Regions from separate parts of the Pseudoalteromonas sp. Isolate6 genome, predicted to be linked through region 1. Evidence: predicted binding sites of a transcription regulator. Region 1 holds the regulator's gene; each other region holds the start of a gene.
The links. Region 1 encodes sigma-54, which starts transcription at its own class of promoters, with help from an activator protein. Its sites were predicted from a motif close to GTTGGCACGNNNNTNGNNT; they were not measured.
Positions count from the first base shown of each region.

Region 1 (12,109 bases):
CTGTTAATACAAAGTCAAAGCCAAGTACAGCCAGTGAAGAATGTACTACCGTCTCTGTCGTCGCTTTACTTATTCCTTCTGAAGTAGGAATACAGTCATAGCCTTTGTATAGCGCGATCCAAGTTACTAATAGTGCAAATACGAAACTCTTAATAAGACCATTTAAGATGTCTTGTTGAAACGACACTTGCGATTGCATAATTGACCAGAAGCTACCTGAATCTACGCCTAACCAATCAACACCCACCAAGTGTGCGCCTAAAATAGCGATCGCAGAGAATATCAGTGCGAGTAATGGCATACTAATAAAACCGGCCCAAAAGCGAGGGGCTACCACGCGCTTAAGCGGGTCTATCGCCATCATTTCTAAACTAGATAATTGCTCAGTTGCCTTCATCAAACCGATTTCTGCAGTTAACGCACTGCCTGCGCGCCCTGCAAATAAGAGTGCGGTTACCACAGGGCCTAGCTCTCTGAGTAAACTCAAAGCAACCAAAGGCCCTAGGCTATCTTCTGCGCCGTATCCAACCAACACGGTATAGCCTTGTAATGCCAATACCATGCCGATAAATAAACCCGACACCATGATAATCAACAATGACTGATGACCAACCATGTAAAGTTGCTTTATCAACAGTGGCGTGCCTTTTCGGAAATTAGGTAAGCTACATAGCGCACCAAAAAGCATCGTTGTGGCACGGCCAAGCGCAGCAAAACGGCTAAGAGTTTTGTGGCCTAGTTTTTGTAAAAAGTCGACCATATTCACTCTCCTTGCAACAGCGCTTGCTGATAATCAGGCGCTTTAAAGTGGAATGGTACAGGCCCATCCGCAAGGCCCTGTAAGAACTGCTGCACTAATGGCGATTCGTGTTCAAGCATCTGCTCAGGGGTTCCTGTACCAATCACACCTTGCTCAGCAATAATGACGACGTGATCGGCAATACTCAGCACTTCGGTGACATCATGGGTGACTATCAGCGACGATAACCCCAACACTTCATTCAGAGACTTAATCAACCGAACTAGAACACCCATGGAAATCGGATCCTGACCTGCAAACGGTTCATCATACATAATTAATTCAGGATCAAGCGCGATAGCACGCGCTAGAGCAGCACGTCTTGCCATACCACCAGAAAGCTCCGCTGGCATTAAATCTTTTGCACCACGAAGACCAACGGCTTGGAGCTTCATCAACACCACTAAACGAATTAACTCTTCAGATAGTTCAGTATGCTCGCGTAGGGGAAAAGCCACATTGTCGAACACACTCATATCGGTAAACAAAGCACCGCTTTGAAATAACATGCTCATGCGCGTTCGAGCTTGATACAAAGCTGTTCGTGACATATTAGGGATACTGTTTCCAGCAAAAAGAATATCACCGCTATCAGGCTTAAGCTGACCACCAATTAAACGAAGCATGGTGGTTTTACCAATACCGCTCGGCCCCATTATTGCGGTAATTTTGCCCTTTGGTACAGAAAAGCTCATGTTTTTGTAGATGATCCTTTCACCCCGAGAGAAGGTTACATCCTTGATTTCTACAATTGACTGCGACAAGTCGCTCTCCAGATCCAGACTATATTCATCCAAGTATGATACTTTTTTTTCAAACAAGATGGAAAATCGTTTTGGTAAAATTTTGTAAGTCGTGAAATGTAACGGTTTGCTTATACTTTCCAGAGCGCTTTTGGTAGTATCTAACGAAATTTTAATCCTATTGGCTAGAGGTTCATGGTTTTATCGTTTGTTATTCTCATTCTTGGCTTCATTGCATTGGTTTGGAGTGCTGACCGCTTTGTTTTTGGTGCGGCTGCTCTTGCACGAAACTTTGGTGTACCGACATTAATTGTTGGTTTAACTATTGTGGCCATGGGTTCTTCAGCGCCAGAAATGATGGTTGCTGCGCAAGCCGCTCTTGCAGATAAAACAGACACCGCCGTAGGTAATGCCATAGGTTCTAACATTGCCAATATTTTGCTCGTTTTGGGCCTTACTGCGTTATTAAGACCGCTATCAGTCGGTTCTGGTATTTTACGCCGCGAAATGCCGCTGTTAGTTATCGTTTCACTAGTTGCGTGGTATATCGTAAGTGATAACCACTTTAGCTTCGTTGAAGGTGTTTTATTATTAGTGGGTTTTATCGCTTTTCTGATCACATTAATCATCATCACAAAACGTGGTGATGGAGATAGCGATGACCCATTTGTAAGTGAGGCCTGCGAGGAAGTACCAGATAATATCCCAACTCAAAAGGCCTTATTTTGGTTAGTTGTAGGAATGATCCTACTGCCAGTTAGCGCGGATTACTTGGTTGGTGCAGCCGTTGATATAGCCAAATATTTTGGTATGAGTGACTTGCTTATAGGGCTAACCATTATTGCCGTTGGCACTAGCCTACCAGAGCTTGCCGCCTGTATTGCTGGCGTGTTGAAAAATGAAGACGACTTAGCCCTTGGTAATATTATTGGTTCGAATATTTTTAACATCTTGGCGGTGCTATCGATTGCCGGGATCATGAATCCATCCGTCCTCGACGCCAATATTGCTTCACGTGATATCTTTATTATGCTCGGCGCGACACTGCTGCTTATCCTAATGAGCCTCAGCTTGACAGGTAAGCGTCGCATTAACCGTTTAGAAGGCGGCATACTTGTCGCAAGCTTCGCCGGTTACATTTACTACATCATTTAAGGAAGTCTAGTGACAAAGAGCCCATTTATCGATTCTGCAAATCAAGTTTTTGCTACCGAACTTGCAGCAATAGAAGAAGTGCAGCAGTTCGTTGATCAACAATTTGCAAAAGCCTGTGAAATTATGTTTGGCTGCCAAGGCCGGATCATCGTAATTGGCATGGGTAAATCTGGCCACATTGGTAATAAAATTGCAGCAACGCTCGCAAGTACCGGCAGTCCTGCGTTTTTTGTTCATCCAGGCGAAGCGAGTCACGGCGACTTGGGTATGATCACCAAAGATGATGTAGTATTGATGATCTCCAACTCGGGGGAAACCCAAGAGGTAATCTCAATCCTACCTGTGATTAAGCGCTTAGGTGCGCCAGTAATCTCCATGACAGGTAACCCTAACTCTACAATGGCTCTAAACGCGACAGTCCATCTTTGTGTCAAAGTATCAAAAGAGGCGTGCCCATTAGGGCTTGCACCTACAGCTAGCACCACAGCTACGCTAGTGATGGGTGATGCACTCGCAGTTGCGCTACTTGAAGCCAGAGGCTTCACGGCTGATGATTTTGCGCTCTCCCATCCTGGCGGTAGTTTAGGAAGACGACTACTACTAACCGTTGCTGACGTCATGCATCAAGGAGATGCAATCCCAATGGTCGACAGCCATTGCACAGTTAAAGAGGCCTTGTTTGAGATCTCTGCCAAAAGTTTAGGTATGACCGCAATCGTAGATGAAAACATACAATTACAAGGTATTTTTACCGATGGCGACTTACGCCGTATTATTGAACAAAAGATCGATATTCACACCACCCCTATCACGCAAGTAATGACGGCAAAAAGTACAACAGCACGCGCCGATATGCTCGCGGCTGAGGTACTCAATATCATGGAAACCAAGCGAATTAATGGCTTAATTGTGGTAAATGAAAACAACGTTCCGGTTGGTGCCTTAAATACGCAGGATTTACTTAGAGCGGGGGTACTGTAATGCAGTTTGAAGATTTATATCAGGCAATTTCAACTACAGCTTGGGAAAAAGCAAAGCAAATTAAATTATTGATTTGTGATATTGATGGCGTGTTTTCAGATGGCCGTATATACCTTGGCAATAATGGCGAAGAACTGAAAGCTTTTAATACCAAAGACGGGTTTGGTATTAAGGCTTTGATTGATTGTGGAATTGAGGTTGCAGTGATCACAGGAAGACATTCACAAATTGTTCAGCAACGCATGACTAGTTTAAATGTAACTTATATTTACCAAGGTCAAGAAAACAAGGTAGTGGCATATGATGAACTGAAAGCTAAGCTTAACCTTAGCGATGATGAAATCGCGTATATTGGTGATGATGGTCCAGACCTACCCGTAATGGAACGAGTCGGTTTCGCCGTTGCCGTCAATGATGCACACCCTCTTGTTAAGCACATCGCTCATTACACGACCTTAATGCCTGGTGGTTTTGGTGCTGTGAGAGAGCTTACTGATCTCATTATGCTTAGCCAGAAGCACTTATTAACTTCCAAAGGATCAAGTACATGACCGTATTGCGTGTCATTTTACTCATTGTTTTCGCTTCTTTAATGATATGGATGTGGTCACCCATGTTCAATCCATCAGAGACGGATCCAACAAAGGAAGATGAACCGTTAGCTAAGCCAGATTACGTTGCAACCACGCTTCAACAAACGACCTATAGTGAAAATGGCTTATTAAACTATCAAGTAACTGCTGATAAGATGGAGTTGTATCAAGATCTTGGCTTTAGTCACTTTGAAAAACCTATTTTCACTTTGTATAACGGTGAGCAAAATTGGCAAATAAGTTCATCGGAAGCAACATTATACGAAAACAATACTTTAATCTTGGAAGGCAATGTATTGGCAAAGAATTTAACACCTAACGCCATGATCACTGATATTAATGCCGACAATGTAAGAGTTGAAATTAAGCAAAAATTGATGAAGTCGGAACACCCTGTTGTTATCACGGGTCCTAGTCTTAGGATCACGGGTAAAGGGCTACATGCGGATCTGCAAAAGCAAGTGATCGAACTCATCAACCACACAAAGACAATTTATTATGACCAGTAAAATCATTAACAACCTAGTTTGCATCGGCTTGCTTGCAAGTTCTACTCTGGCTATTGCCGCAGAACAAAATGAAGTCATTATTGATGCTGGCCGTCAGCAAGCTCAGCTGCAAAGCAATATCGGTATTTTTGAACAGAATGTTGTAATTATTCATGGCAACAGAAAAATAAATGCTGACCGCCTAGAGGTTCACCGCCGCGCAGAGCTTGGTACAAATAAACAGCTGCTTGTTGCAACTGGCAGCCCTGCCACTTTTAGCGAACGTCAACCTGATGGCAACTTGCTAGAAGCCAAAGCAAATGAAATCCGTTACGATGTAGCTAAAGGAACCCTAGTGATTTCTGGCGATGCGGAAATCAATCAAACTGGGCAAAAAATCAATGCGCAAGTCATCACCTACGACATTGAAAAGCAATTGATCAGCGCTGAGCGCTCAGATCAAGAAGACTCCCGTGTAAGAACCATACTTGTTCCTGTAGATGATAAAAAAGACGCAAAAGATAAAAAAGCGCAGGAAGAAGGTAACAATTAATGAGCGAGCTCAAAGCAACGGGTTTAGCAAAGAGTTATAAAGGTCGTGAAGTCGTCAAGAATGTTGGCTTAAGTGTCCAAGCTGGCAGTATTGTAGGTTTGTTAGGCCCAAATGGCGCAGGTAAAACCACTACTTTTTACATGATAGTAGGATTAGTACCAAGCGATAAAGGTTTTATTCAGATTGATGGCGAAGACATCACTTTACTACCGATGCATAGCCGCGCGCGACTTGGCATTGGCTATCTTCCGCAAGAGTCTTCAATCTTTAGAAAGCTCACGGTCTATCAAAATTTAATGGCGATTTTAGAAACTCGAAAAGACTTAACTAAAGTTGAAAGAGAGGCTGAGCTAAATGAGTTATTAGATGAATTTAATATTCAACATATTCGCGATTCACAGGGTATGGCATTATCGGGAGGCGAAAGAAGACGGGTAGAAATTGCTCGCGCTTTAGCCGCTAATCCCAAGTTTATCCTGTTAGATGAACCTTTTGCTGGTGTTGATCCAATTTCGGTGTTAGATATAAAGACAATCATAGAGCACCTAAAAAACCGCGGTATCGGTGTATTAATCACCGATCACAACGTAAGAGAAACACTAGACGTATGTGAAAAGGCCTACATCGTTTCACATGGTGAGTTAATCGCTGCAGGCACGCCAGAACATGTTTTGGCAGATCAAACCGTAAGAGATGTCTACCTAGGCGAACAATTCAAGCTATAGTTAAGACGTAGTATTAATAACTGTTAAAAAGGATTGTTAGAGATACATGAGGCAATCATTACAGCTGCGCATGGGGCAGCAACTTACAATGACTCCACAACTGCAACAAGCTATTCGCTTGCTGCAGCTTAGTACATTGGATCTGCAACAGGAAATACAAGAAGCATTAGACAGCAATCCATTATTGGAAGTGGAAGAAGGTGATAATACTGACGGCGAAAATGCTGACCAACACGGCCAAGAAAAGAGCAGCACTGAAGATAATCAAAATTCAGGCGATGAAGCATCGGTTAGTGACTATGAGATAGACTCAGATACCGCCATGAGCAAAGACACGGTGAGCGATGATCTCGCCATGGATGTCACTTGGGACGAGTATATGAGCGCAGCTCCAGCCGCCAGCTCAGGTCCACTCCCTGATGACGATAATGTTTATCAAGGGGAAACCTCTGAATCTCTCCATGATTATCTCATGTGGCAACTTGAGTTGACCCCATTTAGTCCAACAGATAGAGCTATTGCGATTGCGATTATTGAAGCGGTCGACCTGTCAGGCATTTTAACACTCTCTTGCGAAGACATTTTAGAGAGCATTAATGACGAAGATAGCGAAGAGCCTATTGAGCTAGATGAAGTCGAAGCCGTACTCAAACGTATTCAGCTTTTTGACCCTGTTGGTATCGCTGCGCGTAGTTTACAAGAATGCTTATGTATTCAGCTAAACCAATTCGCCCCAGATACGCCATGGATTGCCGAAACGAAAATGATCCTGACAGAGCATATTGATTTGCTTGCCAGCCGTGACTATCGAACTTTGGCTAAGAAAACGCGCCTTAAAGAAGCCGATCTCAAAGAGGTGATGACGCTAATTCATAGTCTTAACCCAAAGCCTGCGGCAAGCATTATTCATGAAGAACCTGAGTATGTGATCCCTGATGTATCGGTGAAAAAAGTAAAAGGTCGTTGGGTCGTAGAGCTAAACCCTGATGCTATGCCTAAAATAAGAGTAAACGATCACTACGCTGCGATGTCTAGAACGGCGAAATCCAGTACGGATAGTCAGTTTATTCGCTCTCATTTACAAGAAGCAAAATGGTTTATTAAAAGCTTAGAAAGCCGAAATGATACTTTATTAAAAGTTACCAATTGCATTGTGCAACAACAACAGGCATTCTTTGAACATGGCCCCGAAGCAATGCGCCCTATGGTGCTAAATGATGTTGCTGAAATGGTTGAGATGCATGAGTCCACAATTTCCCGTGTGACAACACAAAAATATATGCATACACCTCGGGGAATATTTGAGCTGAAGTATTTCTTCTCTAGCCATGTAAGTACAGAAAATGGAGGTGAGTGCTCTTCCACAGCAATTAGGGCACTTATCAAAAAGCTGATAGCTGCAGAAAATACCGCGAAGCCATTGAGTGACAGCAAAATTGCAGATATCTTAGCTGAGCAAGGAATTAAGGTAGCGAGACGCACGATTGCAAAATATCGTGAATCCCTGGCCATTCCACCGTCAAATCAGCGTAAAAGTTTGATATAAGACGTAAAACCCAAGAAGGAAAAATGCTTATGCAACTAAATCTAACTGGTCGCCATGTAGAAATTACTGACTCATTAAGAGACTATGTCACCAACAAGTTTGCGAAGCTAGAAAGGCACTTTGATCATATCAATAACGTGCATGTGATCCTAGATGTCGAGAAGCTAGTACAAAAAGCAGAAGCAACATTACACGTAAACGGCGGCGAACTATTTGCATCAACAGAGCATCAAGATATGTATGCCGCAATTGATGGCCTTATCAACAAGCTAGATCGTCAAGTTATTAAACACAAAGAGAAGCTCACTCGACACTAAGATGAAATTAAGTGAATTAGTGAACAAGGACTGCAGTAAAGCTGCGGTCCTTTTTAATAGCAAAAAACGTATTTTAGAATACATCAGCGAACTGGCTCATAGTCAAATTCCAAATACCAGTCAGCATGCTATCTTGGACGCTTTAATGGCGCGAGAGAAATTAGGTAGCACTGGGATTGGTAAAGGCATTGCTATTCCTCATGGACGACTTGAAGGGTTAGATAAAATCCTTGCAATGGTACTTGTCAGTGAGCAAGGGATCCAGTTTGAAGCCATAGATAAGCAGCCGGTCGATATTTTTGTCGCATTCATCGTACCTGAAGGTGATAATCAACAGCACCTGAAGACCTTAGCGGCGATTGCTGATACACTCCAAGACAAGTCTTTTTGCAAAATGCTTAGGCAAGCAAAAAGTGATGATGAGTTATATGCAGTGATCCAAGGTGAATTTGATGAGTGATGAAGAAAAAGGACTCGAGCTTATCATTATCAGTGGCCGATCTGGCTCTGGTAAATCTGTAGCGCTTCGAGTATTGGAAGATTTGGGCTACTATTGTGTAGATAATATTCCAGTCAACTTACTGCCCTCTTTAGTCCGTAGTGTTTCCGACAATTATAATAAAATTGCAGTGAGCATTGATGTTAGAAACTTGCCTAAAGAACAAGACGAGTTTAATGACATTCTTGAGTACTTACCAGGCTTCGCCAAACCTACCCTGTTTTATTTAGACAGTGACGATCAAACCCTGATAAAACGTTTCTCAGAAACACGCCGTTTGCACCCGCTTTCACTGCATAACCTCCCATTAGATGTTGCAATTAAGAAAGAACGAGAATTATTAGATGTATTGATCACTCGCGCCGACTTCCTCATTGATACTACAGGCCTGAGCGTTCATCAACTTGCTGAAGATATTCGCGAAAAAATCTTAGGTAAAAAAGACAAACAACTCATTATTACCTTTGAATCTTTCGGCTTTAAACACGGTATTCCAAAACAAGCGGATTACGTTTTTGATGCGCGCTTTTTACCCAATCCACATTGGGAACCTGAGCTTAAGCCGCTCACGGGCCTAGATCAGCCAGTCAAAGACTATTTGTCGAGTCACAGCATAGTGCAAAAGTTTACTTGGCAAATTCAAACCTTTGTACAAACTTGGTTACCACACTTAGAACGTAACAATCGCAGCTATCTAACAATCGCAATAGGATGCACTGGAGGGCAGCACCGTTCGGTATACCTCGCACAAACCATAGGCGAGCGTTTTGCTAAAACCCACCCTAACGTCAAAATTCGTCATCGTGAGCAAGAGGGTTAAATGTTAGAAGATACGTTTTTAATCCAGAACAAGCTAGGTCTGCATGCCCGAGCTGCGACGGTTCTTGCTCAATTAGCTACCCAATTTGATGCCGAAGTGACCTTATATCAAGGAGACAAAAGCGCAGCTGCTGATAGCGTTCTAGCACTGCTGTTACTTGAAAGTAGCCAAGGCAAAGAGGTACGAGTTGTCTGCGAAGGCCCTGATGCTCAATATGCATTAGATGCCATTGGTGGACTGATAGAAAATAAGTTTAATGAATCCGAATAACCGCCGGTAAAACAATAAGGCCTGATTCATTTACTCCCTGCTAATCTCCCCCTCCTCCGTAACCAAAGTGGTCTAATAAGTCTCTCATAATTAAGCGTAAACCTTGGTAGTTCCCAGTAAACTGAGTTACACTGTAATACCAATTTAGGTTTCTTTCGTGCGGTAAAGTTAGTTACCGAGGTAAACTTAAATTATCGTTGCGTACACCTTTAAGGTGTATTAACGATAACAACCCACCAGCAGAAACAACACGAATAGCATTCAAATTAAGAAATTGATTTCTGCAATAAAGTATACGAATAGGGTTAACTTAATCACGATAGTCACCACTATTATCAAAAAGGATGCCTATGCCTGAAGTATTTGAACAAGACTACACACTGGAACAACTCCAAAAGGTAACCAAAGCCTTAAACAGTGGTCAGTTTGTTCAAGTTAGGCGCATGCTCGCAGAGACGGCACCTTGTGATACAGCACTACTGTTAGAGTCATCTCCGCATAAAGTTCGTTCTATGTTATGGCAGCTCGTCGACCCAGATATCCAAGGGGATGTCTTGGAGGAACTGTCAGAGGACGTAAGACTTGGGATCATCGCCCAAATGGAGCCGGAGCTAATTGCTGCCGCTACAGAAGACATGGACGACGATGATCTTGGTGATGTCCTAAGGAGCCTGCCTGATACCGTCTACCAAGATGTTATTGGCGCGATGGATAGCCAAGACAGAGAACGTGCGACACAAGCATTGTCCTACAAGGAACACTCGGCAGGTGCCCTGATGAGCACCGACACGGTCACCATTCGCCCCGATGTTACCTTAGAAGTTGTATTTAGATATCTACGTCTTAAAGGTGAGTTGCCAAATGGTACAGATGAGTTATATGTAGTTGATAAAGACAACTGCTTTTTAGGCACCTTATCAGTCAATACTTTATTAACTAAATCTCCTGACAGTATGGTTCGAGACTGGATGGATGAAGATAAAGAAACGATCCCTATCTCTATGGACGAATCTGAAGTGGCGCAGCTTTTTGAGCGCCACAACTGGATCTCTGCTCCTGTCGTTGACGATAACGCTCATTTGCTTGGTCGTGTCACCATTGATGACGTTGTTGACGTTATCCGTGAAGATGCCGAGCACAGCTTATTAAGTATGGCAGGTCTTGAAGATGAAGAAGATACTTTTGCGCCAGTTCTAAAAAGTAGCCAGCGCCGCTCTATTTGGCTTGGGATTAACCTGCTAACCGCCTTGATGGCTGCGTTTGTTGCGAGCTTCTTCGAAGGTACTCTGGATATTTTACCTATTCTCGCAGTGTTAAATGGCATAGTGCCAAGTATGGGTGGCGTTGCCGGTAGCCAAACACTAACTCTAGTTATTCGTGGTATTGCCCTTGGTCATATTAACCAAACTAACCAAAAGTTTTTAATGGGTAAAGAGCTGGCGATCGGTGCACTAAACGGTGTGCTTTGGTCTGTATTGATCGCTGGGGTTATTGCTATATGGCAATGGGATTTTACACTCGGTGCCGTTATTGCCTTTGCGATGTTTATGAACTTAGTCGCAGCTGGTATCGCGGGTGCCAGTATTCCTATTATGCTAAAGAAAATGAATATCGACCCAGCACTAGCTGGCAGTGTAGTGCTAACAACCGTTACCGATATCGTCGGGATCTTCGCATTCCTTGGCACAGCGACTTGGTTATTAGTGTAACAGTGTCGAAATGGCGGGAAATGCTGGTCAAAGCCAGCATTTCTTGAGCTGAGGAAGAGAGTTATTCGCCCGCTATTTGCATATTATTGAGTAGTATAGATCCGGTTTGTACTGCGCCTCGACACTCAATATCACCGCCAACGCCTTCAATCCCCATAAACATATCTTTTAAATTGCCAGCAATCGTAATTTCACTCACAGGATATTGCAGCTCACCATTCTCGACCCAAAAACCAGCAGCGCCTCTTGAGTAATCACCGGTTACTGTATTAACACCTTGCCCCATTAGTTCAGTGACTAACAAACCAGTACCCATCGACGCAAGTAGACTGGTTAAATCACCGTGTGTTGGTTTTACTAACCAGTTATGGATCCCACCCGCGTGACCTGTCGATTGCATATTCATTCTACGTGCAGCATAGCTTGCCAATAAGTAAGTATTCAGTACGCCATCTGTGATAATTTCACGGTCTATGGTTTTTACACCTTCACTATCAAAAGGACTAGAAGCAAGCCCTCTTAGTAGATGTGGCTTCTCTTCAATGTTTACGCAGCGATTAAAAATTTGTGTGTCTAAAGAGTCTAACAAGAAGCTAGACTTACGATATAGCGCGCCGCCACCAATACCTGACACTAAGTGCCCAAATAAGCTGTTCGCGATATCCGCTCGAAAAATAACAGGCACTTTACGCGTTGATACCTTACGACTACCTAATTTGGCCAGCGTAGACTGCGCGGCTTCCAAACCAACTTCTTCAGGAGATTTTAGATCCGTGTGCACGCGGGACAACGCATAGGCAGAGTCCCGTTGCATTTGCTCACCTTCTTTACCAATCACCATAGTACTCAAGCTGTGCCTGGTACGTGGAAACCCTGCAATTAAGCCATGGCTATTGCCGTATACACGGATC
Region 1 is NZ_JAKEVK010000017.1:8,824-20,932, forward strand. Features, by position in the region: gene mlaE (lipid asymmetry maintenance ABC transporter permease subunit MlaE) at 1-760, opposite strand, end outside; gene L1D50_RS04105 (ATP-binding cassette domain-containing protein) at 763-1,563, opposite strand; gene L1D50_RS04110 (calcium/sodium antiporter) at 1,738-2,697, shown strand; gene L1D50_RS04115 (KpsF/GutQ family sugar-phosphate isomerase) at 2,707-3,678, shown strand; gene kdsC (3-deoxy-manno-octulosonate-8-phosphatase KdsC) at 3,678-4,229, shown strand; gene lptC (LPS export ABC transporter periplasmic protein LptC) at 4,226-4,780, shown strand; gene lptA (lipopolysaccharide transport periplasmic protein LptA) at 4,770-5,312, shown strand; gene lptB (LPS export ABC transporter ATP-binding protein) at 5,312-6,037, shown strand; gene L1D50_RS04140 (RNA polymerase factor sigma-54) at 6,084-7,583, shown strand; gene hpf (ribosome hibernation promoting factor) at 7,613-7,900, shown strand; gene ptsN (PTS IIA-like nitrogen regulatory protein PtsN) at 7,902-8,360, shown strand; gene rapZ (RNase adapter RapZ) at 8,353-9,219, shown strand; gene L1D50_RS04160 (HPr family phosphocarrier protein) at 9,220-9,489, shown strand; gene mgtE (magnesium transporter) at 9,840-11,198, shown strand; gene pmbA (metalloprotease PmbA) at 11,260-12,109, opposite strand, start outside.

Region 2 (6,056 bases), on a different contig from region 1:
CTTGCGGTAAGTCCGTCAGTTCGTGTGTTGCTTCCCAATCGTTAAGCATGGCACACACTTCTTCCACCGGACCATCCAAAAACGCTTGCTCTTCAACGCTCAAACGTGGCTTTGGAAACTGATGAAGTTTATCCCAGTTTGGGTTACCACAAAATAGGTCGGCTTCCCACCAAGTAGTACCTGCATCAATCGCTGACTTCTCGGTTTCTGACATCGTCGGCGTTACTTTTTTGAACGCTTTAAATGCCGGAGCCACGATGTACTGCTGACGTAGGTTCGTTACTGAAAGCGGAATAACAATCGCTAAGAAAATTAACCAAGAGATAATGCCAAATGCACCAGCAAAGGTGCCAACTAGCATTGTAACTGCTGCAATACCTAGAGCGGTATTCCAGCTTGCGCGATGATAGCTTGCTGCGCTGAGCAAGGCTAACAACGCGAGAACAAATATAAGTGTCATGTTGTTCTTCCTTATAAGAGGTCTGACCACCCAGTTAGACTAGCTGGTTAACGCTGATATTTCAAGCGTCTTCATACCCTGTATGCGAATTAGTTGATGCCTTGTTGTGACATATTATTTACGTTTTGTACTTAATCTGAGTGTTAAATGAGTCATGCTTCTCATGCCAGTAATTTAAAAGTTATTGATTACACCCCAGCTACAACCTAAGAGAATTTTCAACGTTATTCATTACTGAACGATATTTAAGTGTAATGAACGTAGTGTAATGTGGCGAAAATGCACATGAATTTTCTTTCAGCGAAGTTCGCTATCTGTGCATTATAATTGCCAAAACTTCATGTCTGATTTGCATTGAAATACACGTTAATGTTTCTACAATTGGGTTAAGCATAGCGACAAAATGGTGCTTTTAAGAATTGCTAAGGAGTAGCAAATGCAGTCCATTTTCTTGGTAGCTATGTGAGTTAGGATTTACCGCCACGACCTAGTGTAGCGGTTGATATTGCTGTCCATGTTAAGGAGAAACAAAATGCAGCAGAGTATTTTTTATATCATCACTTCTTTGGCCTTTGCGGCTATGTTATCTGCTTTCCACCTCTTTCCTGAGGCGGTACTTTTTAATGTTTTTAGTAGTTTGTTTGCCGCGTTGCTTGGCTATCGTGCTTATACCCGTTGGGCTTTATTACTGTGCTGTATTAACGTGTTGGCCATGACATTTTGCCCTTTACTTGATTCAGGTGGCTGGTTAAGTCTAAAAGGGGCGGTCGTTTTTGTGTGCTGTGTGATGTTTTTTGCAATAGCCTTTGGTTGCAATAAAGCGGTGACACAAAATAAAAGGTTTTATTATTAGTCGCCTACCTTGCCATGTTAGACTCGACTCAGGCGATGCGTTATCGCCTGAATACTCGAGACAATAGGTGACAGGAAACCCGCATGCGAATATTAGCTGATCAAAATATGCCCTTAGTTGAGTCATTCTTCGGTGAAATTGGTGAGGTAACTCGGTTTGATGGCCGTAGCCTTCAACCTGACGAGCTAAAAAATGTCGATATTCTGTTGACTCGCTCAGTTACTAAGGTCAACAAGGCCCTGTTAGCACAAGCAGATAGACTGAAGTTTGTTGGGACTGCGACAATCGGAATTGATCATATTGATACCTCATTGCTGGCCAGCGCCAATATCTCGTTCAGCAGCGCACCAGGCTGTAATGCGATAGCTGTTGCCGAGTATGTGATAAGCGCTCTACTTGCATATGCACAAGAAACCTCCACGCCACTTCAAGATAAAACGATTGCCATCATTGGGGTTGGTAATATTGGCGCGTGTTTGGCATCAAAGCTTAAAGGGCTTGGTCTTACGATATTATTGTGTGACCCCGTAAGGCAGCAAGCGGGGACATTGGATTCACATGTAGCGTTAGATGAAGCTTTGGCTCGCGCGGATATTGTGACATTTCACGTTCCATTAGTTAAGCAGGGTCCGCATAAAACGGTTCATCTACTTGACGCATCGCGGATAGCGGCATTAAAGCCGGGTACGGTAATAGTCAATGCAAGCCGTGGAGATGTTATCGATAATCAAGCGCTTTTGCATGCGGTAGAGGGTGGGCAAGCGCTTGAGCTGATCTTAGACGTTTGGGAAAATGAGCCGAATATTTTACAACCGTTACTGCAGTATACTCGCTTTGCATCTGTACATATTGCTGGCCACACGCTAGAAGGCAAGGCACGAGGGACGCAAATGTTATACGAAGCTGTATGCCGGGAATTCGATTTACCAGCCAGCAAAACGATTAGTGATTTTCTCCCTAAACCAAGTGTCACCGGCTGCCAGTTGCAACGCACAGCCAACGAGCAGGATATTATCAATTTAGCGCATCTTGTTTATGACATTCGCCGTGATGATGGCATCATGAGAAAACAGCTAAACACATTGGGCTTTGATACCTTGCGTAAAGCATATCCCGTGCGTCGAGAATTTAGTACAATTGCAGTCAATAATGACTCACCAATCAGTGAAAAGCTTTACCAGCTTGGCTTTTCTGAGCACAAGAGTTAAGTGCTGTGGTTGGTATTTTACAGAATGAGGAAAAATAATGTCGCAAAAATATAATGTTGCGGTACTTGGCGCAACAGGTCTTGTTGGCAAGCAAATTATCGAATTACTAGCGGAACGGAAATTTCCTGTAGACACGCTGTATCCACTCGCGAGTAGCCGAAGTGCGGGTGAAGAAATTGACTTTATGGGTGAAAAAATCGAAGTTCTGGATGTTGAAGAGTTTGATTTTTCTAATGCCCACATCGGTTTGTTTTCAGCGGGTGGTTCCGTGTCGGAGAAATATGCACCTATCGCCGCTGAAGCTGGCTGTATTGTTATAGACAATACCTCACATTTTAGATACGACTTTGATATTCCATTAGTGGTTCCTGAGGTGAATAAAGACAGTCTTGCAGATTTTAGAAATCGTAACATCATTGCTAACCCAAACTGCTCTACAATCCAAATGCTAGTGGCGCTTAAACCAATTTATGATGCCTATGGCATTGACAGAATTAATGTCTCAACTTATCAAGCGGTATCTGGTGCAGGTAAAGAAGCGGTAGATGAGTTGGCTAAGCAAACTGCAAACTTAATGAATGCAAGACCGATGGAAAACGAAGTGTTTAGCAAACAAATCGCTTTTAACGTCATTCCTCAAATTGATGCGTTCCAAGAAAATGGTTACACCAAAGAAGAAATGAAGATGGTGTGGGAAACGCAAAAAATCTTGGGCGACTCAAGTGTTTTGGTTAACCCGACTGCGGTTCGCGTTCCTGTGTTTTTTGGTCATGCTGAAGCCATTCATCTTGAAACGCGCATGCCTTATGATCTTGAACATATTAAGCAGTTACTTGCTGGTGCGCCGGGTGTTGAGTTAATTGAAGACGAAAACGACTACCCAACACCGGTAAGTGATGCAAGTGGTAACGATACCGTTTATGTAGGTCGTGTAAGGCAAGATATTTCACATCCACTGGGCTTAAACTTATGGGTGGTATCAGACAACACCAGAAAAGGTGCCGCAACAAATAGCATCCAAATTGCAGAAGCCCTGATAGAAAGCTATCTATAAGTATCCATTGATATCGCAAAGTAAGCAGAGTTTTGCTTACTTCTTTGCGCTATAACGGCAAACTTCTGCCAAGAAGTTTGCCGTTAAGTCAAATACTTGACTATTCTTCACCTATATCTGCTATTCCAAAATCAGTAAAAAGCATTATAACCATGTTACCTTTCAATACGTTGCAATGGATATTCCAACATATCTGGTTTATAGTTTGCATTTGGAATAGAGCTTGCTTCAAAGCCATAATAATAAAATGTCGTTTAACGGGTGTTAAACATTTGAGTAAAGGATCGGCATGCGCGGTTTAGCCTTATTTAGTATCTTTGTATTCGCACTGATTGCCACACCAGTATATACCCAAGAGGGGGTAGTGCTAAAAGGCCCTAAAGGGGTTGATTATGGGGCTCAAGGTCGGTCAATAGGGCCTATCAGACCCACGGATACGTTGTGGCGTATAGCACAAAAAGTGCGACCAGATGACTCGGTCACCATTTATCAGGTGATGAAGGCGCTTTACGATAAAAATCCTAATTCATTTCTAGATAAAAACCTCAACCATATGCAGGATGGGGCGTATTTACGTATTCCTACCATCAATGAAATTCGCAGTGTTAACCCTGAGTTGGCAAAGCAAAAGTCGGATCAAGATGACAAACTTTGGGAAATGAAGCGTAAGGGATTATTGAATCCAAATGCAATAAACGAAGCTGAGAAAAAGGTTACGCAAGCTCGTAAAGTCGATGTAGAAGAAGCAAAAGAAGACCTGACTAATCAACTGCGCTCTTTAAAAATGGAGCAGGACATGCGGCTGATGGACTTACAAAAAGAGTTCAAGTCCTCAGTGCGTAATGTTGAAGAAATCCTATCCGAAAACAATAAGTTAAAGCAACAGCTTGGTGCTATTTCTACCGAGCTTCAAACGGTTCGTACCCAACTTGGTAAAGACAGCGAAATCCAACAACAGCTAAAGGCTGTTATTGACTTACAAAATGAAATGATTGATCAGCAGGCGGCTCAGGCAAAAGCGCAAGAAAGTAGCGAGTTAAGCGCATTCTTTAGCTCGCCAGCTGGAATTGCGTTACTTGCCACATTACCAGCACTATTAGCAATTGCTGGATTTGTCATGTTTCGCCGGAAGAAAAGTCAATCTCAGGCGTCAACAGATGACGATGATTTTCTTCCGCAAACACCATCCGCTGCTACAGGCGCTGCTGCTGCGGGCGCTGCAACCGCTGCGACTGCGTTTGACCCAGAGCCAGACCCACTTGATATCGGAATGGGCGACGATGAAGACGCGCTGGGCGCAAGCGTACAGTTAGATGACGATATCTTGCCTGAAGACGATGAAATTACCTTTGACTCACTTGATGATGACTTCGATGAAGGGAGTGATACGCTAGATCAAGACGAACTTGATAGTTTACTAAACGAAGATATTTCGTTTGGTGATGATCATGACGAAGACTTTATGCAACAGAGCTTCGATGAGGCTGGTGATGAAGTTTCGCTCGATGTTGATGATAGTCAAAATATTTTAAGTGACAGTGATCTAGATGATTTGTTCAACGAATCTCAGGATGAAGAAATTGATGTTAGCGATGATGCACTTGCAGCCCTGAGTGAGGAGCTTGCAGATGAACAGGGTGCTGTTGCTAGCGATGATGATATCGATTCAATTCTTGATGGTGCGCTAGATGAAGAACCCGAATTTAGCGGCAATTTTGATAGTGAAAGCTTAGTTGAGGCTGATGATATCGACGCGCTACTTGATGCTGCCCAAGATGCTGACGATGATGCACTGCCCGACTTTGAGGAGCCAAACAATGAGCTTGCGGGCGATGATATTGATGCTCTGTTAAATGAAGTTCAAGACGATGCGTTAGCAGAAATTAACGAAGAGCCGGATACGCTTGACGGTGATGATATCGATGCCTTATTAGATGAGGCACAAGAGGATGCATTACCTGAGCTAGAAGAAGAGTCCAGTGATCTGGCTGGCGAGGATATCGATGCTTTATTAGATGAGGCACAAGAGGATGCATTACCCGAGCTAGAAGAAGAGTCCGGTGAGCTGGCTGGCGATGATATCGACGCCTTATTAGATGAGGCACAAGAGGATGCATTACCTGAGCTGGAGGAAGAATCCGGTGAGCTGGCTGGCGATGATATCGATGCCTTATTGGATGAGGCACAAGAGGATGCATTACCTGAGCTAGAAGAAGAGTCCAGTGAGCTGGCAGGCGATGATATCGACGCCTTATTAGATGAGGCACAAGAGGATGCATTACCTGAGCTAGAAGAAGAGTCTAATGAGCTGGCTGGTGATGATATCGACGCTTTATTAGATGAGGCACAAGAGGATGCATTACCTGAGCTGGAGGAAGAGTCCGGTGAGTTGGCAAATGACGAACTAGATACATTAGTTGACGAAACATCAGAAGATGTTTTGCCAGAGCAGGAAGAAGAAACCGATGAATTGGCTGATGA
Region 2 is NZ_JAKEVK010000012.1:16,281-22,336, forward strand. Features, by position in the region: gene fadE (acyl-CoA dehydrogenase FadE) at 1-460, opposite strand, end outside; gene L1D50_RS03070 (DUF6419 family natural product biosynthesis protein) at 993-1,313, shown strand; gene L1D50_RS03075 (4-phosphoerythronate dehydrogenase) at 1,397-2,521, shown strand; gene L1D50_RS03080 (aspartate-semialdehyde dehydrogenase) at 2,559-3,575, shown strand; gene L1D50_RS03085 (FimV/HubP family polar landmark protein) at 3,865-6,056, shown strand, end outside.
Region 2: L1D50_RS03085 (FimV/HubP family polar landmark protein) is a predicted target of sigma-54. The motif match lies at 3,786-3,804, and genes of this name have one in related genera.

Region 3 (6,056 bases), on a different contig from region 1:
CCATGCGCTTGACTGATTGGCTAGCGCTTCGAATGCCGCGCCATTAGTTTTCGCTTGATTGGTAATAACTCCTACCCCGGTGACAATATCGGCATACGCCTCATTAAAGGTTTTATGGCTTTCGGTACTACCTGTAGACTCTAGATTTTGTCTAACTAAATCAGATGATTTCAGACCATCAAGCGCTGCACCATTACGGTTGTCATCAAAGCCACCAGTGTTAAAGCTAATTTCAAAACTATCACCGGTATTCGGTGTCCCCTCGATATCGAACGTGAAACCAAGATTGTCAAAAGGTGCTGGCGCAGCTCCCACTGTGGAAAGTATATCTTTGCCATCGGCAGGAGCGGTAAAGGTATGCGTTGTACCTGAATTACTGGTCAATGTATATTCGTTAGCGTTAGCGGTTTTAGTCAGAGTATATGGACCATCATTCAAGGTTGGCGGCGTTCCCGCCGTAAACGCACTGGTCGCAGGATCGGTATCAGTGACGACTCCAGCTGAAATGGTCGCCGTACCATTATTGTCTGCTGATTTTTCAGTGCGAATTGGTGACGCTAATGCAAGTGCTTCTGGTCGTTGAGTTGCAAGCTCCAACCCGGTTGAAGCCTGTTGATTTAATTTTACAAGAAATCTATCACCTGTTGCACCACTACCCGTTACGTTCATTTGTAAGCCAAAATAATCACCTGTTCCCGTGATGACTCCTCCTGCGATATTACCAGTCGTTGGAGTACCGATAGGATTGCCTTTGGCGTCTACAGCTGTTATTTCAACGGTTGTTGCGCTGGTATAAGTAACTTGGAAGTCAGTAGCTGGCAACTCATTGCCGCGTCCAGGCTCAAGTGTTGCCGTAAGCGCTGCGGTGCCTGTATTCTCGCTGTAAGCAAAGCCGCCCACGGTAGGGATCTTAAATAAGTCTCCCCCTATGTTGCCATCTAAGTCCATTCCCAATCTATTTTGCTGATTAAAAGCATCTGCTAATGCGAGGCCAATTTGACCTAGTTGGTTCTGTGCCGGGATCAACACTTCATCTCTAAATGCCAGTAACCCGCCGATTTTGCCTTTCAAACTGCCGCTATCTAACTCAAGTTGCACAACATTTTTATCTTTAATATCTAGAGTTAGCTCTTTATGGTTGGGATCTGGGTTGCCTTTCATCGCAAATAAATTAAAAGCGCCACCTTGCATCACAAGCGCGTCCCCAGTGCCTAAAAATACGAGCTTCTCGCCATTTTCACCGTCGAGTGTTTCTATATCTACAAGCTCAGCAAGCTCCTTAATTGCTTGATCGCGCTCATTAAGCACGCTGTGATCGACATTATTAAGATTGAGCGCTGACTTACTCGCCACTTGTTTATTCAATTCACTGATTTTTTGAACAAGGTTATTAGCTTCTTCTGAGAAAATATCCAATTGCTCATTCACGATACTGTTTTGATCAACAACAATACCTGACAATCTATCCATTTGATCGACAAGACCTTGAGCGCCCGTCATGAATAGAGATCGGTTAGTTGTCGACGAAGGCAAGTTAATCGCGCTTTGTAAATTATTAAACATCGAGTTGATACTCTTGCTCAGGCTATTCGAGTCTTGTGCAAATAATGTATCAACGCGACTTGCCTCAGTGACAAACTGCTCATAGTAAGACTGATTGGAAATATCACGATTCAGTTGCTGCTGCGCGAACTGGTTGATCAAACGCACCGTTTCACCACGACCAACCATGCCACCTATCATTGTTCCGTGCTCAGTCCGTTCACGGATATACCCTTTGGTATTTAGGTTAGCAATGTTTTTACTGGTGGTTTGTAGTAACTCGGAGTTAGCCCTAACCCCTGCCGCACCAATATTTAATAGATCAAATGACATCTCATCTGACTCCCTTTGTTAGCGCACCGGATAAGAAATCGGATACATCAATACGCTTTAAAACTGACTTAATTTTGTTGGCATAATTCGGATCGGTCGCATAGCCTGCATTTTGAAGTTCACTTAGATAGGCATGACTATCACCAGCCTTATTTAAGGCTTGCTCATATCTCGGATTACCTTTTAGAAAACTGACATAATCATCAAAGCTTTGTTCTAGCGACTTATAAGCACGGAAATCGGCTTGCTTTTGCACCGGTAACCCTTGCTCAAATTCAAGTGTCGATTTTCTGGCGCTTTCACCACTCCAGCGGCTATCCGCTTTGATATTGAATAGGTTAAAACTGCTACTACCATCTTTTTTGCTGATGATGTGTTTACCCCAACCGGTTTCCAGTGCAGCTTGTGCAACCATTACCGCAGGGTTCAAGCCTAGCTTTTTCGCAGCTGTTTGAGCGTATTCCCAAATTCTGTCGACGAATTCCTCAGGAGAACCAAAGCCTGTTTGTTCATCGCTTGAGGTATCTGCCTTAACATTGACAGCCTGCGGTTCGGATTTATTCACACTCTCACTTGCTGTCGTCTGTTTTTTAAAGGAAATATCGCCGTCAGCTCTCATTACAGAAGCAGGCTTATACTTTTCAGAATTAGGAGACAACTGTTGCACAATCAGATCTGCAAGTCCTAAGCTGCCCTGCTCAGATAAGTGCATCGAAAGTTGCTGATCATGCATTTCTTCAAAAAATTTGACACCGCTAGAGTTAAATGGACTGTCTTTATCCTCTAGCGCCTCATTCGCTTTACGCATGCTCTGTAACAACATTTGCGTAAAGATAGACTCAAACTGTTGTGCCGCCTTCTTCAATGCCTGATCAGAGGCACCTTGATCGCCAGCACCTTTCAGCGCCTCTTTACGGATCGAATCAAGGTTTCCTAGGTCGAAAAAGCTTTGATTTTTCAATTGGTCGGTGTTCATACACTCAGCACTGTTTGACGTTAATAACTATACAAATAGAAATGCAAAATTCGAGCCAAAAAAAAAGCCTCACAATTGTGAGGCTAACTAGTTGATTAATAATAGAACATCAAATGACGACTAATTGACCATTTATTGCGCCCGCTTCTTTTAGCGCTTCAAGGATCGCCATTAAATCGCCTGGTGCTGCGCCAACTTGGTTAATTGCTCTAACCAAGTCATCAAGGCTCACGCCTGGGTCAAATACAAACGCTCTAGAGTCGTCCTGATTTACGTCGATAATACTTTGCTGCGTCACTGCTGTTTCACCATTCGCCAGCGCATTAGGTTGAGATACATTTTGCTGCTCAGCAATTGTTACGGTAAGGCCGCCATGGGTAATTGCCGCAGGCTGTAGCTTGACATTTTTGCCAATAACGATAGTGCCTGTGCGAGAGTTAACGATGATCTTCGCTGCGGTATCTGCGGGTTTAAATTCTAGATTCTCTAGCGTAGACAAGTAAGCAACGCGCTGAGACGGATCTCTTGGGGCAATTACTCGCACTGAGGCTGCATCCATAGGTTTTGCGCTGTTTGGTCCAACAAGTCCATTGATCGTGTCGGCCAAGCGCTTTGCGGTAGTGAAGTCGGGCCTATTCAAGTTAAAGGTGATGTAATCGCCCTGAGTAAACGGACTTGGTACCGCTCGTTCCACTGTCGCGCCATTTGCCACGCGGCCTACAGTCGGCGTATTGATCACAACTCGACTCCCGTCGGCACCATCAGCGCCCAAACCACCAACAATCAAACTACCTTGCGCGATTGCATATACATTACCATCAACCCCTTTAAGAAAAGTCTGAAGTAAAGTACCGCCTCGTAAACTACCAGCACTACCAATAGATGACACAGTCACGTCAATGGTTTGACCGGGTTTAACAAAAGGTGGCAAGTCAGCGTGAACCGCAACAGCCGCAACATTTTTAATTTTTGGCTTTAAGCTTGCGGGCATCGTTATGCCAAAGCTATTCAACATCGCTTTAAAGCTCTGCTCGGTAAATCTGGTTTGCTCACCGGTACCAGGCAAGCCTACAACGAGGCCGTAGCCAACCAGTTGGTTTGAACGAACACCTTCAACCATACTGACGTCTTTAACTCGCTCAGCAGAAGCCAAAGAAGAAAAACCAACCAACGTCATGGCCGCACCGATAAGCAAAATATTCTTAAACATATTGTTCATTTTCAGCACCTTAAAACGGCATCAGCGCGCTCATAAAGAAACTCGTTAACCAACCTGCACTTTGTACTTCTTGTTGATCACCTTTACCCGAATATTGAATTCTGGCATTTGCCACTCGATTGGACTCAACCGTGTTATCTGCCGTCACATCTTGAGGTCTTACCAATCCTTCCAAGCGAATAAATTCCTCGCCGGTATTAAGGGTTAACCACTTTTCGCCGCGGATCACTAAATTACCGTTAGGCAATACTCGGGTGACATTAACTGAAATATTACCAAATAAGCTGTTGGACTGATTAGACTTCGAGTCACCAGAAAAAGAAGAGCTGGATTTAGCACCAAACTGTATTGCTTCTTTTCCGATATTAATGGCGTTGCCACCTAGGCCAATCACAGGGTCTAGGCTCGAATCACTGGATTTATCCAGCTCAGAATTTGCAGCTTTGGTTGCCTGAGTCGTTTCTCTGAGTACGATGGTAATAATATCACCGACTCTTAACGCTTTTTTGTCAGCATAGAGATCGTTGGAAAACTGCGTATTAAACAATGACCCTGTTGCCACCATTTGGGCTTGGTTATCCTCGGGATAGATAGGTGCATAATACGGATCGTCACGCACCACATTTTTATTTTGTGTTGTACTACATCCAGATAATGCAGCGACCGTTACGATGGCTAAATATAATGCACGCATAATACCCCCTACCCAATTACAGCTGTTGATTAATGTAGCTCAGCATCTGATCTACCGTTGAAATCACTTTTGAGTTCATTTCATACACGCGTTGTGTTTCGATTAGATTTACAAGCTCTTCCGTCACATTAACGTTTGACGTTTCAAGTGCGCCTTGCACAATCTTACCTAACCCTTCAACACTTGGGTTACCTTGCACCGGAGCACCACTTACCGCGGTTTCCGTGTACAAGTTTTGCCCAATCGGTTCAAGACCTGATGGATTAATAAAGTCACTAATTGTCAATTGTCCGATAACAACGTTTTCAGCTTGTCCAGCAACTCGCACCGATACTTCACCATCTTGAGAAATAGTAATTGACTGTGCATCGTCGGGTACGTTCATCTCAGGTAACACAGGAAAACCCGCGCCTGAAGTAACTATCCGCCCTTCTTCGTCCGTCGTGAACTGACCATTTCTTGAATATGCGGTTGTGCCATCTGGCATCTGAATCTCAAAAAAGCCCGGACCTTGGATCATCCAATCCAAAGAATTTTCGGTACTTAACATATTGCCTTGAGAAAAGTTCTTTTGGTTGGCGACCACTTTGGCACCTGCACCAAGCATCAAACCAGACGGTAACTCTGTATCTTGAGAGCTGCGACCTCCGGGTTGATTGATGTTTTGATATAGTAAGTCTTCGAATATCGCCCGACTCTTTTTGTAACCAACGGTACTGGCGTTAGCCAAGTTGTTAGAAATAACTGAAATATCAGTTTGCTGAGCATCTAAGCCTGTTTTACTTATCCACAATGCCGGATTCATAATCTCTACCTCACTCTTAAACTATGCGTAGGAGCGAAGTGTGTCGCTCATCTATTTCTTCAGCTGTTTTCATCAGCTTAATTTGCATTTCAAATTGTCTTTGATGGTTGATCATATCGACCATCTCATGAACAGGATTGACGTTAGACATCTCTAAGAAGCCGCTCATCACTTTTGCGGTTGGAGATATTTCACAAAAGCCACAAATCCCATCTTCTAGCTTATCTTCTTTTGGTCTATAAAGGCCGTCATTACCTTTTTGTAGCTTGCTATTATCCGCTTCAATAATTTTCAGCCTATCAACCACTTCCAGAAAGTTAGCAGGAGCGCCTTGTGGACGCACTTGAATAGAGCCATCGTCACTAAAAACCACCTTATCAACAGGGATAGGCAAGACGATGGGCCCACCTTCGCCAATAAGTTGACGCCCGTGAGCGGTGACTAACGCACCATCATTACGAATGTTGAGTGTGCCGACTTTGGTGTA
Region 3 is NZ_JAKEVK010000053.1:1,447-7,502, forward strand. Features, by position in the region: gene flgK (flagellar hook-associated protein FlgK) at 1-1,875, opposite strand, end outside; gene flgJ (flagellar assembly peptidoglycan hydrolase FlgJ) at 1,877-2,851, opposite strand; gene L1D50_RS09875 (flagellar basal body P-ring protein FlgI) at 2,961-4,028, opposite strand; gene flgH (flagellar basal body L-ring protein FlgH) at 4,081-4,764, opposite strand; gene flgG (flagellar basal-body rod protein FlgG) at 4,781-5,569, opposite strand; gene L1D50_RS09890 (flagellar basal body rod protein FlgF) at 5,586-6,056, opposite strand, start outside.
Region 3: flgJ (flagellar assembly peptidoglycan hydrolase FlgJ) is a predicted target of sigma-54. The motif match lies at 2,893-2,911, and genes of this name have one in related genera.